3 regions of the Cytobacillus sp. FSL K6-0265 genome follow, and region 2 is predicted to be linked to each of the others. Evidence: riboswitches for the same ligand, from Rfam matches in the RefSeq annotation. Region 2 holds a riboswitch; each other region holds the start of a gene.
What was found. Region 2 has a riboswitch for cobalamin ahead of MHH73_RS13095 (ribonucleoside-diphosphate reductase subunit alpha). Riboswitches for the same ligand answer to the same signal wherever they lie in the genome.
Positions count from the first base shown of each region.

Region 1 (7,045 bases), 1.6 Mb from region 2:
CTACAATAATTAAGTGTGGAGCAACTTCCTTAATCACCTTAATTTTTTGTATCATTTCTTCTGTCGTTACAAGCTGTTTACCATTTAAATGGCCACATTTTTTCGGTAACTTCTGATCCTCTATTTGTACAGCAGCCACTCTAGCCTCTTGCATTTCCACAGCTGTTCTTGCCGCATTTAATACCCCACCAAACCCCGTATCAATATCAACAAGTAATGGTAAATTAGTTGCTCGAATAATTTCTTTCGCTCTTTGTGCCATCTCAGCAGATGTAACCATACCAAGGTCTGGCAGTCCTTTACTTGCCGTATATGCAGCACCTGATAAATATAGCGCCTGAAAGCCTGACTGTTTCGCGATTAGGCCTGCCATTGCATCATGTGCCCCTGGTATTTGCAATATATTCTTATCTAGCATTTTTGAACGAAATTGCTCAGCTAAATCTTGTTGCAACACAGGTTTATGAACAATCCATGCCATCTTGCATCACCTCTCCTAGATAATGAATAAATTCATAAATTCATTCACTGGCATCTCTTTTAACCATTCTTGATTGGAAACAGCTCTAGCAATGCTTGTTTGTGCCTTGTTTGAAAAATGAGTTTTGATATTATACTCGAACTTCTGCAATACTTTTGGAATCGCTTCGTCACGGCGGAATCGGTGACCTAATGGATATTCACATTCAATTTTCTCTGAAGAAGTTCCATCTTTATAATGGATTTGTACCGCATTAGCGATTGAGCGCTTGTTCGGGTCTAAATAATCTTTCGAGTATTGATGATCTTCAACAACTTGCATCTTCTCTCGTAAACTATCTACTCGTGGGTCGCTTGCTACATCATCCTCGTAATCCTCTGCGCGAATATTTCCTTTTAATAAACCAATAGCTGTAATGTACTGTATACAGTGATCACGGTCAGCTGGATTATGTAATGGACCTGTTTTATCGATAATCCTAATCGCTGATTCATGTGTGGTAATCGTAATTCGATCAATATGATCTAAATCATTTACATCGCCATTTTGATAAAGTAAGACGGCACACTCTGCTGCAGTTTGCGCGTGAAATTCTGCCGGATAAGAAACTTTGAATAACACATTTTCCATTACATAAGCACTTAACTCTCTTTGTAAGGTAATTTTTTGCCCTTTAAACAGAACGTCCTCAAAACCCCAGTTAGGTGCAGATAAGACACTGTTATAGCCCATTTCACCTTTCACAGCCATCATAGCTAACTGAACACCCCTACTTGTGGCATCTCCAGCAGCCCATGATTTTCTCGAACCCGTATTTGGCGCATGACGATATGTTCTTAATGCAGAATTATCCACCCATGCAAGTGATAATGCATGTATCACTTCTTCTTTTGTTGCGCCAAGCATCTTTGCCGTAACAGCAGTTGTTGCCACTTTAACAAACAATACATGATCTAAGCCCACACGATTTAAACTATTATCCAACGCTAATATACCTTGAATTTCATGAGCCTTGATCATCATTTCCAGGACTTCAATCATTTTAACTGGCTCTTTACCAACTGAAAGACGTTGCCTACTTAAAAAATCTGCAACTGCTAAAATGCCACCAAGGTTGTCAGAAGGATGCCCCCATTCCGCAGCTAACCATGTATCATTGTAATCCAGCCAGCGAATCATACAGCCGATATTAAATGCGCCTCTAATGGGATCCAATTCAAATGTTGTACCAGGGACTCTTGTTCCATTAGGTACAACGGTTCCTGGTACAACAGGACCAAGTAGTTTTGTACATTCAGGATAATCTAGCGCTAATATTCCACAACCAATTGTATCGAGTAAAATATAATGTGCTGTGCGATAAGCCTCTTCACTTGTTATTTCATAATCCAATACATAATCAGCAATTTTCGTTAAAATAACATCGGTTTCAACCTTTTCATTCGTTTTCAGCATTTACACGTAATCCTCCTCCATTTGGTAAAGTATGTCGTGCTCCTGAATAAATGACCCGCGGTCTAAATAAGCGATTGTTTTCATGCTGTTCAATGACATGGGCACATAAACCAACTGTTCTTGCACTAAAGAAAATCGGTGTGTAAAGAGGGATAGGAATTCCTAACATGCCATAAACCGGTGCGGCATAATAATCTAAATTAGGGTATAATCCTTTCTCAACTTCCATAATTCTTTCTCCTGCTTCACATTTTCGAAGCAATGAATCATCTCCATTTTGTATCGATAACTCTTGTAGAGCTTCTTTCATCATTAATGCTCTTGGGTCCATTTTGTTCATATAAACTCTATGACCAAAGCCCATAATCTTTTCTTTTTTAAATAATTTTTTATAGAAGAGACTTTCCAAGCCACCGACACTTTCTGCTTCATTCAACATGTACATAACCGCTTCATTCGCACCGCCATGCAAGCTCCCTTTTAAACTTGCAACTGCGCCTGTTAAAGCTCCAAAGAGATCGGATTGTGTAGAAGCAATTACTCTTGCGGTAAATGTTGAATTTGGCATTTCATGTTCACTATATAAAAGTAATGATTGGTCAAATACTCTTTCTTCTAAATCGGATGGTACTCTACCAGTTAACATATAGAAAAAGTTGGCACTATATGAGAGGGATTTATCCGGTTCAATTTTTTCCAGACCTTGTAATATACGATAACTGTTAGCTACAATCGTTGGAACTCCTCCAAGTAGGCGATAAGCTCTTTCTTTATTTCCTTGCTTCGACCGATCATCTAAAGTCGTATCATATCCAGCTAAGCTTGAGATGCCCGTGCGGAGCCCATCCATTGGATGTGTTCCTTTTGGTAAATGAGTAAAAACCTCCATAACGGCCGTCGGTATTTCATAATAGGACTTTAACCTAGTAGCTAATGCGTGTTTTTCCTCGTCTGTTGGTAATTGATCTTCTAGAAGTAAATGGATAATATCTAAATATCTTTTCGTTTTTGAAAGTTGAATTAAATCATAACCTTTTATGACAATTTCTCCATGAACCGTATCTAAAAATGAAATGTTAGTCTCAGAAGCTATGATTCCCTCTAACCCTGGTATATATTTCTCCTCCATGCTCACAATCATTTTCCTCCCATCCAATTACATCGTGCCTGACAATGCTGTAAGCCCTTTCAGCATTCCTCAAATATATTTGGATCTTCTCTTCTTCTACAGAGAGTGTTTGGATGTCTTCTTTACACTGTTCTAACACTTTTCTTAAACTATAACCCTCAGCAGAATAGCTGTTTATCATGATCGTAGATTTCATTATGTTCACATAATAAGGAACGGTTCCAAACAAAGCTTTTCCTCCGTTCTTGCTCCCCTTTTTTCCATATCAATCCATTAAAAAAACAACTTCTAGAAAGAAGTTGTTAAGTTCAAACGAATACTAAAAATAAACATGCAACTTTGGCATGTATTCATTACCCGTACTTAACACCTCCTATATCCACGTAGGAATTGATGTTTACACTAAACAGGCAGGTCTCCTGGCTTATGGTCAACATGATACGAAACCTTCCCATCTCCTATTGAAGGAAACAGTGGCATCTTTCGTATCACTCGCAAATACAGTTGCGGGACAGCGACGGAATCTAACCGTACTTCCCTTTTAAGTAAATAGACAATCAAGCATTCTATTTACACCTATTTTAGAAAATATTAAGTTGTTCCACTTAAATATATCAATATTTTAGAAAATTTACAATCCTTTTTCTTATTCACACTGCTTTTCACTTTTTATTAATGTCATGTCACCTACAACCATAGCTTATAACATTTCCCATTTTGTAGAAAAAATAAATCGCCCCATAGACAGACAAGATGGCTTTTTGTTATAGTATATTAGTTACCATTGATAACTATTTTAAATGAGGTGGATATTATAATAGCTAGCCAAAGATTCTTCCATCATTTTATGATGCTTTATCGCCCTTTTGAAAATAGACTGAATAGCTTATTAACGAAACACCAATTACAACGAGCACAGTGGACAATCCTTTATTATCTCTACCATTTCGGTCCAACGACTTTAGTAGAAATTGCTGCGTATCAAGGTGTTGAAAAGCCAACAGTCACGAGGACAATAAACCAGCTTGAGGAATATGGATATGTAGAAAAAATCCCAAGCATGGATAAACGTGAAAAGAAAATGAAGATAACGAACGAAGGTGAGCGCATATACAAACAAATCCGCATTCCGATTGATCAGTTCGAAATGGAAATATTAGAGGGAATCACAACTGAAGAACAAGAAGAATGTATTCGGATTTTTGATAGTATTAAAAGCAATTTGTAAGGAGGAAGAAAAAAAATATGCGTTCAACAAAAGAAAAATTATGGACTAAGGACTTTATCACCATTTCTTCCGTAAACTTTTTTCTAACATTAGTGTTTTATTTATTAATGGTTACCATTGCGGTGTATGCCGTCGAAGCACATCATGCGACTGCCAGCCAAGCTGGCTTAGTTACAGGCATATTTATTATAGGAACATTGGTGGGAAGGTTGTTTATCGGTAAATATATTGATCGTATTGGCCGGAAGAAGACTTTAATCATCGGCTTACTATTATTTAGTTTATCAACAAGTCTTTATTTTATTGAAATTGATGTTAATTTCTTACTTATTACCCGCTTTATCCACGGTTTAACATTAGGGATGGCAAGTACAGCAAGTGGTACAATTGTCGCTTCAGTTATTCCGCAAACAAGGAAAGGTGAAGGAATCGGCTATTTTAGTATGAGTAACACTTTAGCAACAGCAATTGGACCTTTTATCGGTATGTTAATGAGTCAATACACAACTTTTCATACGATTTTCATTTTTTGTTTGGTTCTTGGTATTATTGGCCTACTTATCGGGTTTACTGTGAATGTGAAGGAATTAACTGAAGATGAGAAAGCTCAATTTCAATCATCTGGCTTTCAATTGGCTAGCTTTATTGAACCAAAGGCACTTCCAATTGCACTCGTCACATTAACCGTCGCATTTTGTTATTCTAGCGTCTTGTCATTTATTAATTTTTATGCAATTGAAAAGGACTTAGTCAATGCCGCTAGCTTTTTCTTCTTTGTCTATGCCATTGCCGTCTTACTTTCCCGCCCTTTCACTGGTAGATTGATGGACAGCAAAGGAGCAAATTATGTGATGTATCCAGCGTTCATATTATTTGGTGCAGGTCTATTCTTACTTAGTAATTCTTCAAATGGTGTTATGCTATTAGTGGCGGGGGCTTTAATTGGCTTGGGCTTTGGTAATATGCAGTCTTGTACACAAGCGATTGCCATCAAATTAACACCCCCCCATCGCATGGGGCTAGCTACTTCCACCTTCTTTATCTTTCTCGATGGTGGTTTAGGTTTTGGACCGTATTTATTAGGTTTACTGATTCCTATAACAGGCTACAGTATGTTATATATTTATATGGGGGTTGTGGCAATTGCTTCAATTATCCTTTACTTCTTAGTTTATGGACGAATCGAACACAAAGAAAGTAAACAGGCACACCAAACAGCATCAATGTAAAATAAAGTATGTTATCATTAGAGAAGAGACTTCATGTGATTGAAGTCTCTTCTCTCTAATTAAAATGGTTTATTCGGTTCATATGTCGGCTGTTGGTTAGTCACTTCATACTCATAACTTTTTTCCATTCCTGCTTGTACTTCTTCTGACTGTTCTAATTCTGTATCCATTTGATTGTATTGTTGAGCCTCATTCTGAGCAGCAATAATTTTTTCATCCACTTGATTATCATACTTTTTTTCCATTGCTTTTCACTCCCCTTTATAAGATGTCTCGCCTATTTTTCCCGCTAAAAAACGATTTATACAAAATAATAAAAGGAGACTGTTCCATGAAGGAATTAATTAAAAAACACCTTCCGCATCTTCAGGAAATACAGATTGAAAGCAATCATTCTGGTTGGGATCATCATATTTATATTGTCAATCAAACATATGTCATTCGAATACCAAAAACAAAACAAGTATTAGCGAAAATGAACAAGGAAATCAAACTACTGCACCAGTTATCATATCTTTCATCGATAATTGAAATACCAAATTATCATCCATTTTATAATAAAGACGGACAAGTGATTGGTGTTTTTTACCCTTTTATTAAAGGACAAGCATTATCTCATTCATTGATTATTCCTCCTTTATATGAAGCCAAGCGGCTAGGTATATTTCTTACAGAATTACATCGCTTGGATATATATGAAGCAAAGAAAGGCGGTATAGAAGAACGACATAATAAAGATTATTGGGCGCAATTACAGCAAACGCTGAAAACAAAAATATTTCCGTTCTTAAATGAAGGCGAAAAGGAAGAAATTAATAAACTATTTTTAGCGGTGTCAAAATTTAAAGAAGCAAAAGTGGTGATTCATGGCGATCTGACAAGTGCCAATATCCTTTATCATCCAATCAAAAAGGAGATATCAGGAATTATAGACTTTACAGATACGCAAATAGGGGACCCGGCGTTTGACTTTGCAGGGCTATATTGGGATTTCGGAGATCAATTTACTAAAGAAGCTCTCGCAGCTTATGAAACACAATTTAATAAAGAAGAAATGTATAGAAGAGTCACTTCCTTTTATGGCTTACAACCAATTTTTCACGAATGGTTAAAAATCGTTAATGAGCAGGATGAGAAAATTGTTCGACAATCGATAAATAAAGGAATGACCAAAATACAAACGATTCGAAAGATAAGTTAACAGTTATTCTCCACTATTATCATTAGAAACCGAACAAATCCATATGAATTTGTTCGGTTTTTTGTTTAGACTTACTTCGTTTATAATTATTCCATCCACGCTGGCTTTCCAAACCCTTGAAACGATTCGTCGATGATTTTTTCAAATTCTGCAGACTCAACCACTTCTTTTAAGTCTTTCGCATATTGTTTATCTTCATAGTCTGCTCTAACTGCAACCACATTGCGATAATCATCAAGCATATTTTCCAATGCTAGTGCACTTAATAAGTCCATATCGGCTGCCAATGCAAAGTTACCTGGAACTGCAGCTAGATCAACAC
Region 1 covers NZ_JBBOPE010000001.1:974,158-981,202, reverse strand. The annotation lists gene prpB (methylisocitrate lyase) at 1-481, opposite strand, end outside; gene prpD (2-methylcitrate dehydratase) at 497-1,936, opposite strand; gene mmgD (citrate synthase) at 1,920-3,074, opposite strand; gene MHH73_RS05045 (hypothetical protein) at 3,019-3,294, opposite strand; cobalamin riboswitch at 3,458-3,660, opposite strand; gene MHH73_RS05040 (MarR family winged helix-turn-helix transcriptional regulator) at 3,850-4,293, shown strand; gene MHH73_RS05035 (MFS transporter) at 4,311-5,522, shown strand; gene MHH73_RS05030 (hypothetical protein) at 5,582-5,767, opposite strand; gene MHH73_RS05025 (aminoglycoside phosphotransferase family protein) at 5,854-6,723, shown strand; gene MHH73_RS05020 (MetQ/NlpA family ABC transporter substrate-binding protein) at 6,810-7,045, opposite strand, start outside.
Region 1: another riboswitch for cobalamin. It lies ahead of MHH73_RS05045 (hypothetical protein); the one in region 2 lies ahead of MHH73_RS13095 (ribonucleoside-diphosphate reductase subunit alpha).

Region 2 (7,045 bases):
TGAGACATATTAATTTCAAATGGTGTCCAGAAATTAGACAACATCTTTTTATATTTAGGGTAAGCCCAGGAAAATCTCACATCATCCCAGTTTAATACGTTCGAACATTCTCCATTAATAATACCTGTTGAACGATTCGGTGCTTCATGATTCATAATGGGACGTTTATTTAAGGTATTCATTTATTCCATTCTCCTCTCTGTGAAATCAGCTAGAGCATGATTCACAATCTTCAATATCTGTGGAAGTCGAACGTAAATAATAAGTTGTTTTCAACCTGTTTTTCCATGCGGATACATGAAGATTTAATAATTCTTTTGCTTTTATCGTATTTTTAATATAAAGATTGAATGACACTGCTTGGTCAATATGCTTTTGCCGTTTCGCATTTTGAGCAATGCTCCATTTTTGATCGATATGGTAAGCTGATTTATAATACCACGTTGTTTGAGCGTTTAAGTCTGGTGCAGTTACGGGAATACGATAGTCTTTTTTCTCTTCAGAGTATTGCTTGTTGAAGATTGGATCAATACTCGGTGTGCTGCCTGCAATTAATGCAGTGGATGCATTAGGGGCAACCGCTTGTAAATAGCCGTTTCTCATCCCATTTTCTTTCACTTTTTCCATTAGGCCTTGCCAATCAAGTTCACTTTCGCCATTCAGGTAATCTCTTTTTTCAAAATAGGCACCTGTATGCCAATCTGAACCATTGAATGCTGGGTATGCTCCTTTTTCCTCAGCTAGATTCATCGAACTTTCAATCGTTAAGTAAGCAATTTTCTCGTAAAGTCGGTCTGCAAATTCTAATGATTCAGGGCTTTCCCATACGATCTTGTTAGTAGCTAATAAATGATGCCAGCCGAAAGTACCTAAACCAATCGCTCGATACTTTTTATTCGTTAACTGCCCTTGAATAACAGGGATTTTATTAATATCAATGACATTGTCAAGCATCCTTACTTGAATAGGAATCAATCGTTCTATCACTTCTTCATTCACTGCTTTTGCAAGGTTAATAGAAGAGAGGTTACATACAACGAAATCACCAGGTGTTTTCTCGATAACAATCTTTCCATCCTTTGTATACTCTTCTACTCTTGTTGTTACACTTTGATTTTGGACGATTTCAGTACAAAGGTTGGTGCAATAAATCATGCCGGCATGTGCGTTTGCATTCATACGGTTCACTTCATCACGATAGAACATAAATGGTGTCCCAGTTTCTAATTGACTGCGCATGATAGACTTCATAATATCAATAGCAGGAATTTCTTTCTTTGATAAGTCTTCATTATTGACGCACTCTAGATATTTCATTCTAAAGGTACCTGCGCCAACTTCTTCATCATAATAATCTTCCAATGAGAAGCCCATTTTTTGTCGAACCTCATGTGGATCAAATAAATACCAGTTACCACGCGCTTCTACTTTTTCCATGAATAAATCAGGTAGACAAACACCGGTAAATAAATCATGTGTACGTAATCTTTCATCACCATTATTTAACTTTGCATCAAGGAAAGAGAAGATATCCTTGTGCCAAACGTCTAAATAAACGCTAATTGCTCCTTGTCTTTGTCCAAGTTGATCCACGCTAACAGCCGTATTATTCAGCTGTTTCATCCATGGAAGCACACCAGACGAAGCGCCTTTGAATCCTTTTATCATACTGCCTCTACTACGAATCTTACCTAAATAAACGCCAATTCCACCACCGTTTTTTGATAGTGCAGCAATGTCTGTATTACTGTCATAAATCGAATCTAAACTATCATCAACTGTTTCGATAAAGCAGCTAGATAGTTGTCCCCAATTCTTACCTGCATTTGATAAAGTTGGTGTAGCTACAGTCATAAATAAGTTACTCATTGCCCAGTAAGCTTCTTTTACTAATTGCAAACGATTTTTTTCTTCTTGATGCATAAGAATCATTGCAATTACCATCCAGCGTTCTTGAGGCAACTCAAAAATTCTTTTTTGGCGATCTTTTGCTACGTAACGGTCAGTTAGCATTTTAATCCCGAGATAAGTAAAGAGCTGATCTCTTTCAGGGACAATTTCTTTGCCTAATTCATCAATCTCTTCTTTTGTATAACTAGATAATAAAATAGGACTATAAATATCAATATCACTCAACTGTTGAATTAAAGAATGAAAATCACCATAAGCTTGGCCACTGTACCCTCGGTTCTCAGCTGCTTGTTGATAAATCTTCTTTAAATATAAATGGGCAGCCACATAGGTCCAATCAGGTTCATTTACATTTATGTAAGAAAGACATTCTAGAATTAACTGATTATAGAAACTGTCTACCTCTAGGTGTTCTAATTGTTCAGCCCGTTTTTCTAACGCACTAATTGGTAAATTACTGAATTGTTGATATAATTGCTCAAAATTGACTGTCGGTTCAATCATTGTTTTCAAAGTTTTTCCTCCTTCAACCTATTTCTATCAAATTTAGGCATAAAAAAAACCGCTCCAGTTACACCTTGAGCGGATCAAACGACAGTATAAATACAAGTGTACAATTACACTCTTTTTATGATCTGTCGTTTCATCTTCTCAAGCCCCGAAGAAATGAAACTTTTGATTAAGAAGGCAGGTATCCTGGCTTGTGTATCAACCTACTAAGAGCCTTCCCATTCTCTCTAAAAGAACAGTGGTTTCCTCTTTTCGTCACACTTACAGTTGCGGGTACAGCTCCGGATTATCCGGATTCCCATTTTAAGTCCATTTGGACTCCTTCAACCAATTACTATATGTAGTTGTCATATCTATAATAAATAACTATATATTGTATCTGAGATTGTATGAGTAATCATATCACATCATTTCATAGAATACAATTTATTTCTTTTATATAAATTTCAAAATAAACTTTTCGTTCTTTCATCGGTAAATTTGAGACCATTATAAATAATAGCACTTCTTATTTATGTAAAAAAGGCTTGAAATCCATTAAAAATTGTTCAACCCTACTTTTTTACCTGCAAACTAGTAAGCTTAAACCAGAAAAGAAATCGTTTTTGGTAAAATAAATTAAACGGTCACAGAAGTGTCAAAATGTAATAATTGCGCTAAAATGGTTGCTCAATAATCAATTAAAAGAATACTCCATATTAACAAGAAAATGTTTTAACCTCTTGGTACAAATCTTTTAAAACTCTATAAAGAAAAACAAGCTAACTATTTTATTAGCTTGTTTTTCTCTTTAAATCTTTTGATAGAATGTCTTTATGCTAGTTATTTTACACGTTGCAATCGAAGTGCGTTTAATACAACAGAGACAGAACTAAATGCCATCGCCGCACCCGCCAACCATGGTGCTAAGAAACCTGCAGCTGCAATAGGAATACCGATTGTATTATAGCCAAAGGCCCAAAAAAGATTCTGTTTAATATTACGAATGGTTTTTTTACTCATCATGATCGCATCAGCAATACTATTTAGGTCACCACGCATGAGTGTGATGTCTCCTGCTTCCATGGCAATATCTGTACCTGTACCGATAGCCATGCCGATATCGGCAGTTGCTAATGCAGGGGCATCGTTAATGCCATCCCCTACCATCGCTACTTTTTTGCCTTGACTTTGCAGTTTTCTAACTTCTTCTGCTTTCGTTTCTGGTAAGACTTCTGCAATGACTTTTGAAATACCTACTTCTTTAGCAATGGCTTGTGCTGTTAACTGGTTATCACCAGTCATCATAATGACTTCTAACCCCATATCATGTAGCCTTTGAATCGCTTCGCTTGATGATTCTTTTATTGTGTCAGCTACAGCAATAAGCCCTTTTGCTCTACCGTTAATAGCTACAAGCATAGCTGTTTTTCCTTCGCCTTCTAATTCTTTCATTTGTTTCGAGAACCAAGAGAAGTCTACCCCATTCTCTTCCATTAATCTAACTGTACCAATTAGTACATCTTTTCCTATTACTTTTGCAGAGATGCCATAGCCTGGTAGCGCTTCGAAATATTCACTTTTTACTTTTTCAACATTTCTCTTCTCTAATCCTTCCACAATGGCTTCAGCAAGAGGGTGTTCGGATGACTTCTCACTCGCAGAAACGATAGAAAGAAAATGGGCTTCATTTGTTCCAGGTTCAACTATGATATCTGTTAATACAGGCTGACCATTTGTAACAGTACCTGTTTTATCGACAACAACAGTTGTAATTTCATGTGTCATCTCCAGGTGCTCTCCACCTTTAAATAGTACACCCATCTCTGCGGAACGACCAGACCCTGCCATAATTGAAGTAGGCGTCGCTAACCCTAATGCACAAGGACAAGCGATGACGAGCACAGCAATCATTTTTTCTAACGCACTAGCTACATCACCCGGTTGCAAGAAAAGAAACCATATAAAGAAGGTAACAAGGGCAATAGCCACCACTATAGGAACAAAGATACCTGAAATCTTATCGGCTAACCGCTGAATAGGTGCTTTTGATCCTTGTGCTTGCTCTACAACTCTAATAATTTGCGCAAGCGCTGAATCTTTTCCAACCTTTGTTGCCTTTACTGTTAAAAGTCCATTTTTGTTAACCGTTGCTCCTATTACTTCATCGCCAGCTTTCTTATCAACTGGCACACTTTCTCCTGTTAACATTGATTCATCAACTGCAGATTGCCCTTCAATGATTACTGCATCTACAGGAATCCTCTCACCAGGCTTAATGATAACCGTATCACCTGCTATTACTTGCTCAACAGGGACAACGGTTTCCTTACCTTCTTTTACTACAACCGCTTTTTTAGCCTTTAAATTCATTAATTTTTTTATTGCTTCTGATGATCTTCCTTTTGCGCGTGCTTCAAATAATTTCCCTAATAAAATAAGGGTAATAATAATCGCACTCGTTTCAAAATAAAGCTCAACATGATGACCATGCGTTGTACCTAGCGATTGTATGGTTAGAAACAAACTATAAAAGTAAGCTGCAGAAGTACCCAATGCAACAAGTACATCCATATTCGCACTGCCAGATTTCAATGATTTATAAGCACCCGTATAGAATTGCCAACCGATAATAAATTGTACAGGGGTCGCTAATATCAACTGTACCCAAGGATTCATTAAAAAATCTGGTAGAAAAATGAATGAGGTGAATTCAAAATGCCCAACCATCGTCCAAAGTAGTGGGATAGATAGGATGGCAGCAGCAATAAATTTCCTTTGCTGCTTTTTAATATTCTCCTCCCTTACATCATTTGCGCTCGCAGTTGTTTTTAACGAAGCGCTATAACCAATCTTATCTACCCTTGCAATAATTTCTTCAACTGAAACCTGCTCAGGGTTGTATTCTACCGTACCTGTTTCTAAGGCTAAGTTCACATTTGCCTGCGCAATTCCGGGCTGTTTATTTAACACTTTTTCTATTCGCGCAGAACAAGCAGCACATGTCATTCCTGTAATATCAAACTCAGCTTTCTCTAAAACAACTTCATAACCAAGATCTTTAATCTTCTGCTGAAATGCATGTTCTTCTATCTTTTCTGGGTTATAGGAAATGGTGGCTATTTCAGAAGTGAGATTCACATTCGCTTCATTTACACCATCCATTTTACTTAACCCTTTTTCTATTCGCGCAGAACAAGCAGCACACGTCATTCCTGTAATTGGTAAATTAATTATTTTTTGTGAATCGTCTTGCTTGGACATATGCCCTACCTCACCTTTCATTGAATACTATACCCTACTACCCTATATAAACACTTAAAATAAATCGTGCAAAGCTGCACGATTAAGATTTAACTTCATATCCTTGATCATCAATCGTTTCTTTAATTTGATCAAGCTTTACAGATGAAGCATCATAAGCAACTTTGACTTCTTTTTTATCTAAATCTACTTTGACCGTGTCTACTCCTTTTAATTCACCTACACTACTTTCTACTGCTTTCACACAGTGACCACAAGACATTCCTTCTACATGTAAAATTACGTTTTCCATTATATAAAATCCTCCTATTTTTTCATTAATTTTTGAATCGTAATAAGAAATTCATCTAATACTTCTTCGTCGCCTTCATTTATCCGATCAATTACACAGCCTTTTAAATGGCCTTCAAGTAAAATCTTAGCGACACTATTTAAGGCAGATTGTGTTGCCGATATTTGTGTAATCACATCATCACAATACGTATCTTTTTCAATTAGACCCTTAATACCTCTAATTTGTCCTTCGATACGATTCAATCGAGTGACTAAATTCTTTTTTACTTTATCTGAATGATGACTTCTTCTATCTCCATGCTCTAGGCAAATGGTTTCTTCATTCACATGATCTTTTTCATATTCCATTGAATCGCCTCCCTTATTTTCATTATATTATACCCCGGTACCCTATGTAAAGTGAAAAAATTTGCCGAATAATTTTATATTACTCAACTATAAATAAAAAGGTAGGTAGCAATATCTACCTACACTCTAACATATTGACGTATCATTACACTTCATTAAGATCTGAGACATCTACTTCTGTTCTTTCTTCTAACGGAATTCCTCTTAAATGAACTGTAACTGTCTTATCATCTTCATGTAACTTATCTATCCATACAGAAGTTCCATTGTATTGAACTTCTACATCACTTGATGATGAAAGTATTTGTTTTATTCTCTTTGTTTCCATATGATTCACCTCTCATAATTGATAAATATATTCTTTAACATTTTAGGCTTTTTATACATTTCCGTTAGGAACTCATTCGATAACGAAAAAACTTCTCGACAATATCTTACTAAGAGTGAATGATATGCAAGTTGAAGAAGTGCTAATAAATATGTAAGCGGTACCAATCGTACATTAAAGGAATTTTTCATTAAACCAACGAAACGAAAAGTGGAAAGACAAGAAGGACTTGATACGCATCAAGTCCTGGAGCAGTGCTCATATTGTCGAATATACGATCGGACAGACATCCATTATAGGCCTGCTAGCTAATTTTGGGGAAAATGAATGATTAATTATATGTGATAAAGGCATTTCTCCGCTTGTATTTTATAACTAGATGAACGACAAACAATAACGGACCCATTGCAT
Region 2 covers NZ_JBBOPE010000001.1:2,598,646-2,605,690, forward strand. The annotation lists gene MHH73_RS13090 (ribonucleotide-diphosphate reductase subunit beta) at 1-182, opposite strand, end outside; gene MHH73_RS13095 (ribonucleoside-diphosphate reductase subunit alpha) at 208-2,415, opposite strand; cobalamin riboswitch at 2,581-2,759, opposite strand; gene MHH73_RS13100 (heavy metal translocating P-type ATPase) at 3,244-5,664, opposite strand; gene copZ (copper chaperone CopZ) at 5,747-5,956, opposite strand; gene MHH73_RS13110 (metal-sensitive transcriptional regulator) at 5,971-6,306, opposite strand; gene MHH73_RS13115 (H-type small acid-soluble spore protein) at 6,452-6,634, opposite strand.

Region 3 (7,045 bases), 2.1 Mb from region 2:
TCGCTTCTTGCACAACAACATCCATCAAGTCATCAACTGTTGCAATTCCCATTAGCACATTTTCATCATTTACAATGGGGATAGCAAGAAAATCATATTTTAAGACCATGTTGGCCACTTCTTCTTGGTCTGTCGTCACTGCCGCTGAAATGACTCTTTCATACATAATGTCTTGGATGACCTCAAGAGGCTCTGCGATTAGTAAGTCACGGTGAGAGACAACCCCCACTAATTTTCTATCTTGATCAATCACGTATAAATAATTAATCGTTTCCGCATATTCTGCAAAGGATTTTAACTTTTCTACTGCTTCTCGGACTGTGTAATAATCACGGATCCATACAAAGCGGTTAGTCATTAAGCGCCCAGCTGTTTCTGGAGGATAGGTCATCATATTTTGAATAATGCGGGATTCACTTTGTTTCATGCCGGCAAGGAGACCTTCTATTTTCTTAGCTGACATATCATGAAGTAAAAGGGCGAGATCGTCATTGTCCATTAGATCAAGGACTTTTCCTGTTTTCTCATTTTCTAATTTATTTAAAACCTCAAGCTGCATGTCTTTATTAAGTTCTTCTAGTAGTTGGGCCAGGCGCTCAGCTGTCATAAATAATAAGAAACGTTTCTTATGTTTTTCAGGTAGATGATCATAAACTTGAGCAATATCATACGGTTGCAGTTCATCTAATATCCTGTCAAACTCTTTTTGTTTATTATCTTTTAGTGCTTTGATGATTAATAAAGCGATTTGGTTTTCTGTCATCGTCTGAATCATAAAGCTCAAGTCCTTTCAACCGAGGATATACCTTAAATTGTAAACACAGATTACATGATTATCTTACCATTTTTTAACTGGGGAATTCATAATTTTTTTCTTAAATGATTGGATGGTTTAAAAGTTATGACTGTATGCTAAAACCTTAGTTATTTTCATAGTATGTGTTAGAAGTGGAATGTTATCATTGGTTTGATACAAAAAGGTTCTTTAAGGGTTTGAACAAAACGCTGGAATTGAAATAGTTATTTTGTAATGTTTTTTTAATAATCGTATTTCCTTATCTTTGCTAAAATGAAGTGGATGAATGGACGTATTGTTATCGGTTATTTTTGCTTAGCGTGCATGTAGTATAAATTATTGCAGTAAAACGAATAGTGTGTGGTATAAGGGTGATTGCAAAGGTAGTACAATTTAATTTGCTCTTCGTCTTTCTATAATCAGTTCGGAGGTTTCTAAATTGCGAAAGAAAAATCATAGTGTTCGAGATCTCATCTATATTTTATTAAACGAAAAGGACCAGTCTGTTATTTCTTATGGAATTGAATTTTCTGAGTTTATGAAATCCTTACAGAACAACACTGGGCATCTCCTATTAATGAAGCATCAGTATGAAAACGGGGAACGGAATGTACATACCATGTTTGATTGGGTGTCTCATGAGGAATTGCCAGCACTTATAAACGAAGATGTTTATAGTTATGGTGATTTTTGCTGGATAGATTTCGAGGAGGAAGAATCGTTAAATGAACTACCTGCCCAAGCAATTGCTGAGCTCCTATATCTTAGTCATGTAAAGGAGCATTTAAAGAAACCTTTCTATAACCATTTAAGCAATCGTTATTGCTATTTAGCCTATGATGACGGTTGGTTAAATAAGGTCTATTACCGAGACTGGCAGGATTTTTACAAAATGCTTGGCGATGTGGCAGCGATGAAGATGGAGCATTTAAAAGTAGAAAAATCTTTATTAGGCCTGAAAAAGAAAAAAACATATCCGCAAGTGCCAGAAGATGTTTTACGTGCATTAAGAAATTTAATGAAGGAAGGTCTGGTCATTTCTTATGAACAAAGTGAGCAGACACGAACGAAAATTAGTATCCCACTCTGGACAATTGGCGATTTCGCTAATATGGATGATATGTATGATGAGTTTGAAGCAATGAGAAAGGAAGCCACTCCGGACGCGAAATTGGTTTTTGATAAAAAACTGAAAGAATGGCAAGTAACTGATTCATAAAAATAATAATGCACCACAATATATGATAAGGTATAATAAAATCGACAGAAAATTGTAGATTTAAGGAAATAGGTGTCATTTTATGACTTAATAGGGGAAATTGGTGTAAAACCAATGCGGTCCCGCCACTGTAAATGGTTGATAACAAAGAAACCTGCTATCTATGTAATAGCAGGAAACTGTGATATTAACCATGAGCCAGGAAACCTGCCTATCTTCCATAAACACTGTAACCTACGAGGATAGGAGGTGTTTGGTAAGGCTTCTTTGTCGTGATTTATTCCTTCCAAACATCTCCTACTACTGGGGATGTTTTATATTTTAAGGAGGGTTAATCATGAAGAAATGGTATTTATTTTTAGTCTCGATTTTACTATCAGCAGGTATTCTTGCTGGATGTGGGAACGACACAGCTGAGCCGAAAACAGGTGGAGAAGAAAAGGTTGAAGAGAGTACTGAAACTAGCGCTTTTCCTGTAACATTAACGGATGCTTGGGATCATGAAGTGGTAATTGAAGAGGAACCAGAAGCGATTGTTTCGTTAATGCCGAGTAATACTGAAATCGCTTTCGAATTAGGATTAGGTGAGAAGGTAGTCGGTGTTTCTGATTTTGATAATTATCCAGAAGAAGTGGCTGATATTGAAAAGATCGGTGGACAGGAATTTAATGTAGAAGCAATTATTGCTTTAAATCCGGACATCGTATTAGCACATAATTCAAGTGCACATAATAGTACTGAAGGTTTAGATCAAATAAGAAGTGCTGGTATTCCTGTTCTTATTGTCAATGATGCCCAGGATTTTGAAGAAATGTATGATTCTATTGAAATGATTGGTAAAGCAACAGGAGCAACAGAAGAAGCAAATCAAACAGTTGATGAAATGAAAACCCGTTTGGCAGAAATCGGAGAAAAGGCAAAATCCGTTGAAGAGAAAAAATCTGTTTTTGTAGAAATCTCTGCAGCACCTTCTTTATATACTGCCGGACAGAAAACATTTATTGATAATATGCTCAATTTGATCCAAGCGGAAAATGTAATAGATGAAGAGGGTTGGCCACAAATTGACGAGGAAGCTGTCATCGAAAAGAATCCTGATGTGATTATTACTACATACGGATATTATACGGAAAATGCAGTAGAAACCCTTTTAAGTCGAGAAGGATGGCAAGATGTAACAGCCGTTAAAGAGAAGCAAGTGTATGATGTGCACTCTGATAAGGTAACTCGTACAGGTCCTAGACTTGTAGAAGGAGTAGAGGAGCTTGCAAAAGCGATTTACCCAGAAGTATTTAAATAATAGAGGGGTTGCTTATTTCTGTGCATTCGTTTTCCTATGTGTAGCCATGCTTATGGGGATTTCTATAGGTACGGTTTCAGTGCTACCGTTAGATATATTGAATATCATTGGAGCGGAAATCTTACGTTTACCAATAAGTAATGATGTTGATCCAATGCACAGTAATATTGTTATGAATATTCGCTTGCCTAGAGTCGTATTGGCAGGATTCGTCGGGGCATCACTTGCAATGGCAGGTGCTGCCTTTCAAGGTTTATTAAGAAACCCTTTAGCAGACCCTTATACATTGGGGGTGTCTTCAGGAGCTTCTGTTGGTGCTGTATTGACTATCTTTCTCGGTTTATCCATCCCGTTTATTGGCACATTTACTTTACCATTATTAAGTATTACAACAGCTTTTCTAACGATAATTGTTGTCCTTTTCTTTGCGCGACAAATTGATCGTGGTATGAGAGTAGAGACAATTATTTTAACAGGTATTATCTTCAGTTCTTTTCTAGGTGCATTTATTTCCTTAATGATTGCTTTAACGGGGGATGAACTGAGACAGATTATCGGTTGGTTGTTAGGAAGCGTATCGATGAGGGGTTGGGACTATGTTCAAATCATCCTTCCTTTCTTTATCATTGGTTCTGTGATGCTTCTAGCCAATAGCCAGGAATTAAATGCGATGTCATTCGGCGAAGAAAGAGCCCGTCATATCGGGGTGAATGTACAGAAACGTAAGATGATGGTCTTAATTGCCGGATCGATTTTAACTGGTGCGGCGGTAGCGGTGTCAGGTACCATCGGATTTGTCGGCTTGGTCATTCCGCACCTGACTCGATTGCTATGGGGACCGGACCATAGACACTTACTTCCTTTATCGATGATGACAGGTGCTGGGTTTTTAATACTTGCTGATTTATTCGCAAGAACAGTCATTTCACCAACTGAGTTACCTATTGGTGTCATTACTGCGTTAATTGGTGCACCAGTTTTTGCGATCATTCTAATGAAACGAAGAGCGGAAGGCAGAGGATAATGTGATGATGTATAGCTTACGGCAAATTAATGGTGGTTATGGAGGCAAGCAGGTCATTCATGATGTTTCCTTTGACGTAGAGAAGGGACAGTTATTTGGCATCCTTGGACCAAATGGGAGTGGCAAGTCGACTGTTTTAAAGATGTTGAGTGGTCTTATACCGGTTACGTCTGGTGAAGTTTATTTAAAGGACCAACCAGTACAAAGTTATAACACGAAGGAAATGGCGAAAATCGTTGCTGTCCTACCTCAACATGCCGAATATAGTTTTTCTTATACAGTGAAAGAAATTGTATCACTCGGTCGCTATGCTCATCAAAGTGGTTGGTTCCAAACATGGTCTGATGATGATGATGAAGTGGTGCAACGTTCTATGAAACAAACAGGCGTACATCATTTTGCGCATAAAAATATTACTGAGCTATCAGGTGGAGAGAGACAACGTGTGTTTTTGGCACAAAGTCTCGCACAAGAACCAGAAATATTGTTACTAGATGAACCAACTAATCATTTAGACTTATCTTACCAAAAAGAATTGCTAGATATGTTAAAAGAGTGGACAGAGAAAAAAGGTTTAACGGTCATATCCATTTTTCATGATTTAAATTTAGCCGGTTTATATTGTGATCAAATCGTTTTGTTAAATGAGGGACAAATCGTCAGTAATGATAAACCTAATGAAGTATTGCAAGAAGCACGTATTATCGAGGTTTATGAGACTGAAGTGAAGAAACACGGACACCCGAAAGTCCCAGCACCACAAGTAGTTCTTATACCTGAGGAGAAATGGCAAAATGAAGAGATCATTACACCGGCTAGATTAATGATCAATAAAGAGTATATTACACTTCAGTCTGACCAACCGCTAAGGGTCATGTCATCAGGTGTTGTTGGTTCTGGTATTGGTTGGTATCAAACATTCGTTAATCGCCATGTGGATAAAAGTTATAACTGTGATGACTTTTATGAGGAGATGGTGGATTTTCTTATAGAAAAAGGGTTTGAGCCTTCGGAAACGGTTGGAATGATGACAGCGGTATATATGGATGATGTGGTCTACGGTTTTTACGAAATGGATCTGTTCTCTGTGTTGATCGTGGTAACAGCAGGTGTAGGCAACGCTGTCGATGTTTCGATGGCGAGCAAACATAAAGAGGTAGTAACTCCGGGCACGATTAATAGTTGGATATTTGTCAATGGCCATCTATCTGAAGAGGCGTTTATTCAAGCAATGATGACGGCTACTGAAGCGAAAGTAAAAGTATTAATGGATTTAGATGTGAGAGACAAAGAAACAGGGACAGTTGCTACGGGCACATCTACGGATAGTATCTTAGTTGCTGCAACACAAAGCGGAGAGAAAATCGATTTCGCTGGAACGGTTACACCACTAGGGAAAATAATAGGAAAAGGTATTTACGAATGTACACAAAAAGCGATTCACAAGAATCGTAAAAGAAAAAAGGAAACAGATAATGATTGAACATTTAGTTGCATTAACAGTAGCGGTGGTCATTGACCGATTCATAGGTGACCCACCGCGATGGCCGCATCCTGTAAAGTGGATGGGTTCTTTCATAGGTATTTTAAGAAAGAAATGGAATATAGGGGAACATAGAAAATGGAAAGGTGTAGCTATGTTAACAACAGTCTTAGTGATTGTATTAGCTGTATCGATAAGTATTGTTGTGATTGCCTATGCGGTCCACCCTATTGTTGGAATATTACTTGAGGCGGTGTTAATCGCAACTACCATCGCCCAAAAAAGTTTAAAGGAAGCGGCATTAGAAGTATACGAGCCTTTAGTGAATGAACAATTAAGTGAGGCAAGGCAAAAGCTTTCATATATTGTTGGTCGGGATACAGAGAAGCTAAATGAAGCAGAGATTGTTAGAGGAACAGTTGAAACAGTAGCAGAAAATACAAGTGATGGTATTACTGCCCCATTGTTCTTTGCCTTCATTGGTGGTGCACCGCTTGCCTTAGTTTATCGCGCTATTAATACTTGTGACTCAATGGTTGGTTATAAAAATGAGAAATACATTGACTTTGGCTGGGCGTCGGCAAAGCTTGATGATGTGGTGAACTGGGTACCGAGTAGACTGACAGCATTTTGTATGCTTCTCATGAATCAACCAAGATTTATTCAAAAGAGAGAGAGTTTTCGATTAGTGATGAGCGATGCCAAAAAACATCCAAGCCCGAATAGTGGTTGGGGCGAAGCGGCTGTGGCTTATTTATTAGGCGTTCAGCTAGGTGGTAAAAATACATATGAAGGGCATGTTTCGTATCGTGCCACGATGGGAGAAGACAATATGCCATTATCAAGTATTCATATTATAGAGGCGAATGCAATCATTGCTAAAACCATTCCTCTGTACCTTTTGATTTTATGGCTAGGGGGTGTATGGATTGCAATGGCCTAAGCATGGTGCGAATCCACAATATTTATACGAAGTATTAAAGTTAGATATGCCCGCAAACACAATTGACTTTAGTGCGAATATTAACCCATTAGGGCCTCCTGAAGATGTGAAAAGGCAATGGGGAAGCTTACTTTCATCATTATTAGAATACCCCGACCCGTTTGCCACGAGATTAACAGAGCGTATTAGTAAAACTACAATCCTTCCTAAAGAAAATGTACTCATCGCCAACGGAGGAGCCGAGATTATCTCAATGATTGGACATTTATTTGCTAGAAAG
Region 3 covers NZ_JBBOPE010000001.1:453,527-460,571, forward strand. The annotation lists gene mgtE (magnesium transporter) at 1-775, opposite strand, end outside; gene MHH73_RS02390 (hypothetical protein) at 1,236-2,015, shown strand; cobalamin riboswitch at 2,069-2,244, shown strand; gene MHH73_RS02395 (ABC transporter substrate-binding protein) at 2,353-3,315, shown strand; gene MHH73_RS02400 (FecCD family ABC transporter permease) at 3,281-4,339, shown strand; gene MHH73_RS02405 (heme ABC transporter ATP-binding protein) at 4,347-5,822, shown strand; gene cbiB (adenosylcobinamide-phosphate synthase CbiB) at 5,812-6,765, shown strand; gene cobD (threonine-phosphate decarboxylase CobD) at 6,752-7,045, shown strand, end outside.
Region 3: another riboswitch for cobalamin. It lies ahead of MHH73_RS02395 (ABC transporter substrate-binding protein); the one in region 2 lies ahead of MHH73_RS13095 (ribonucleoside-diphosphate reductase subunit alpha).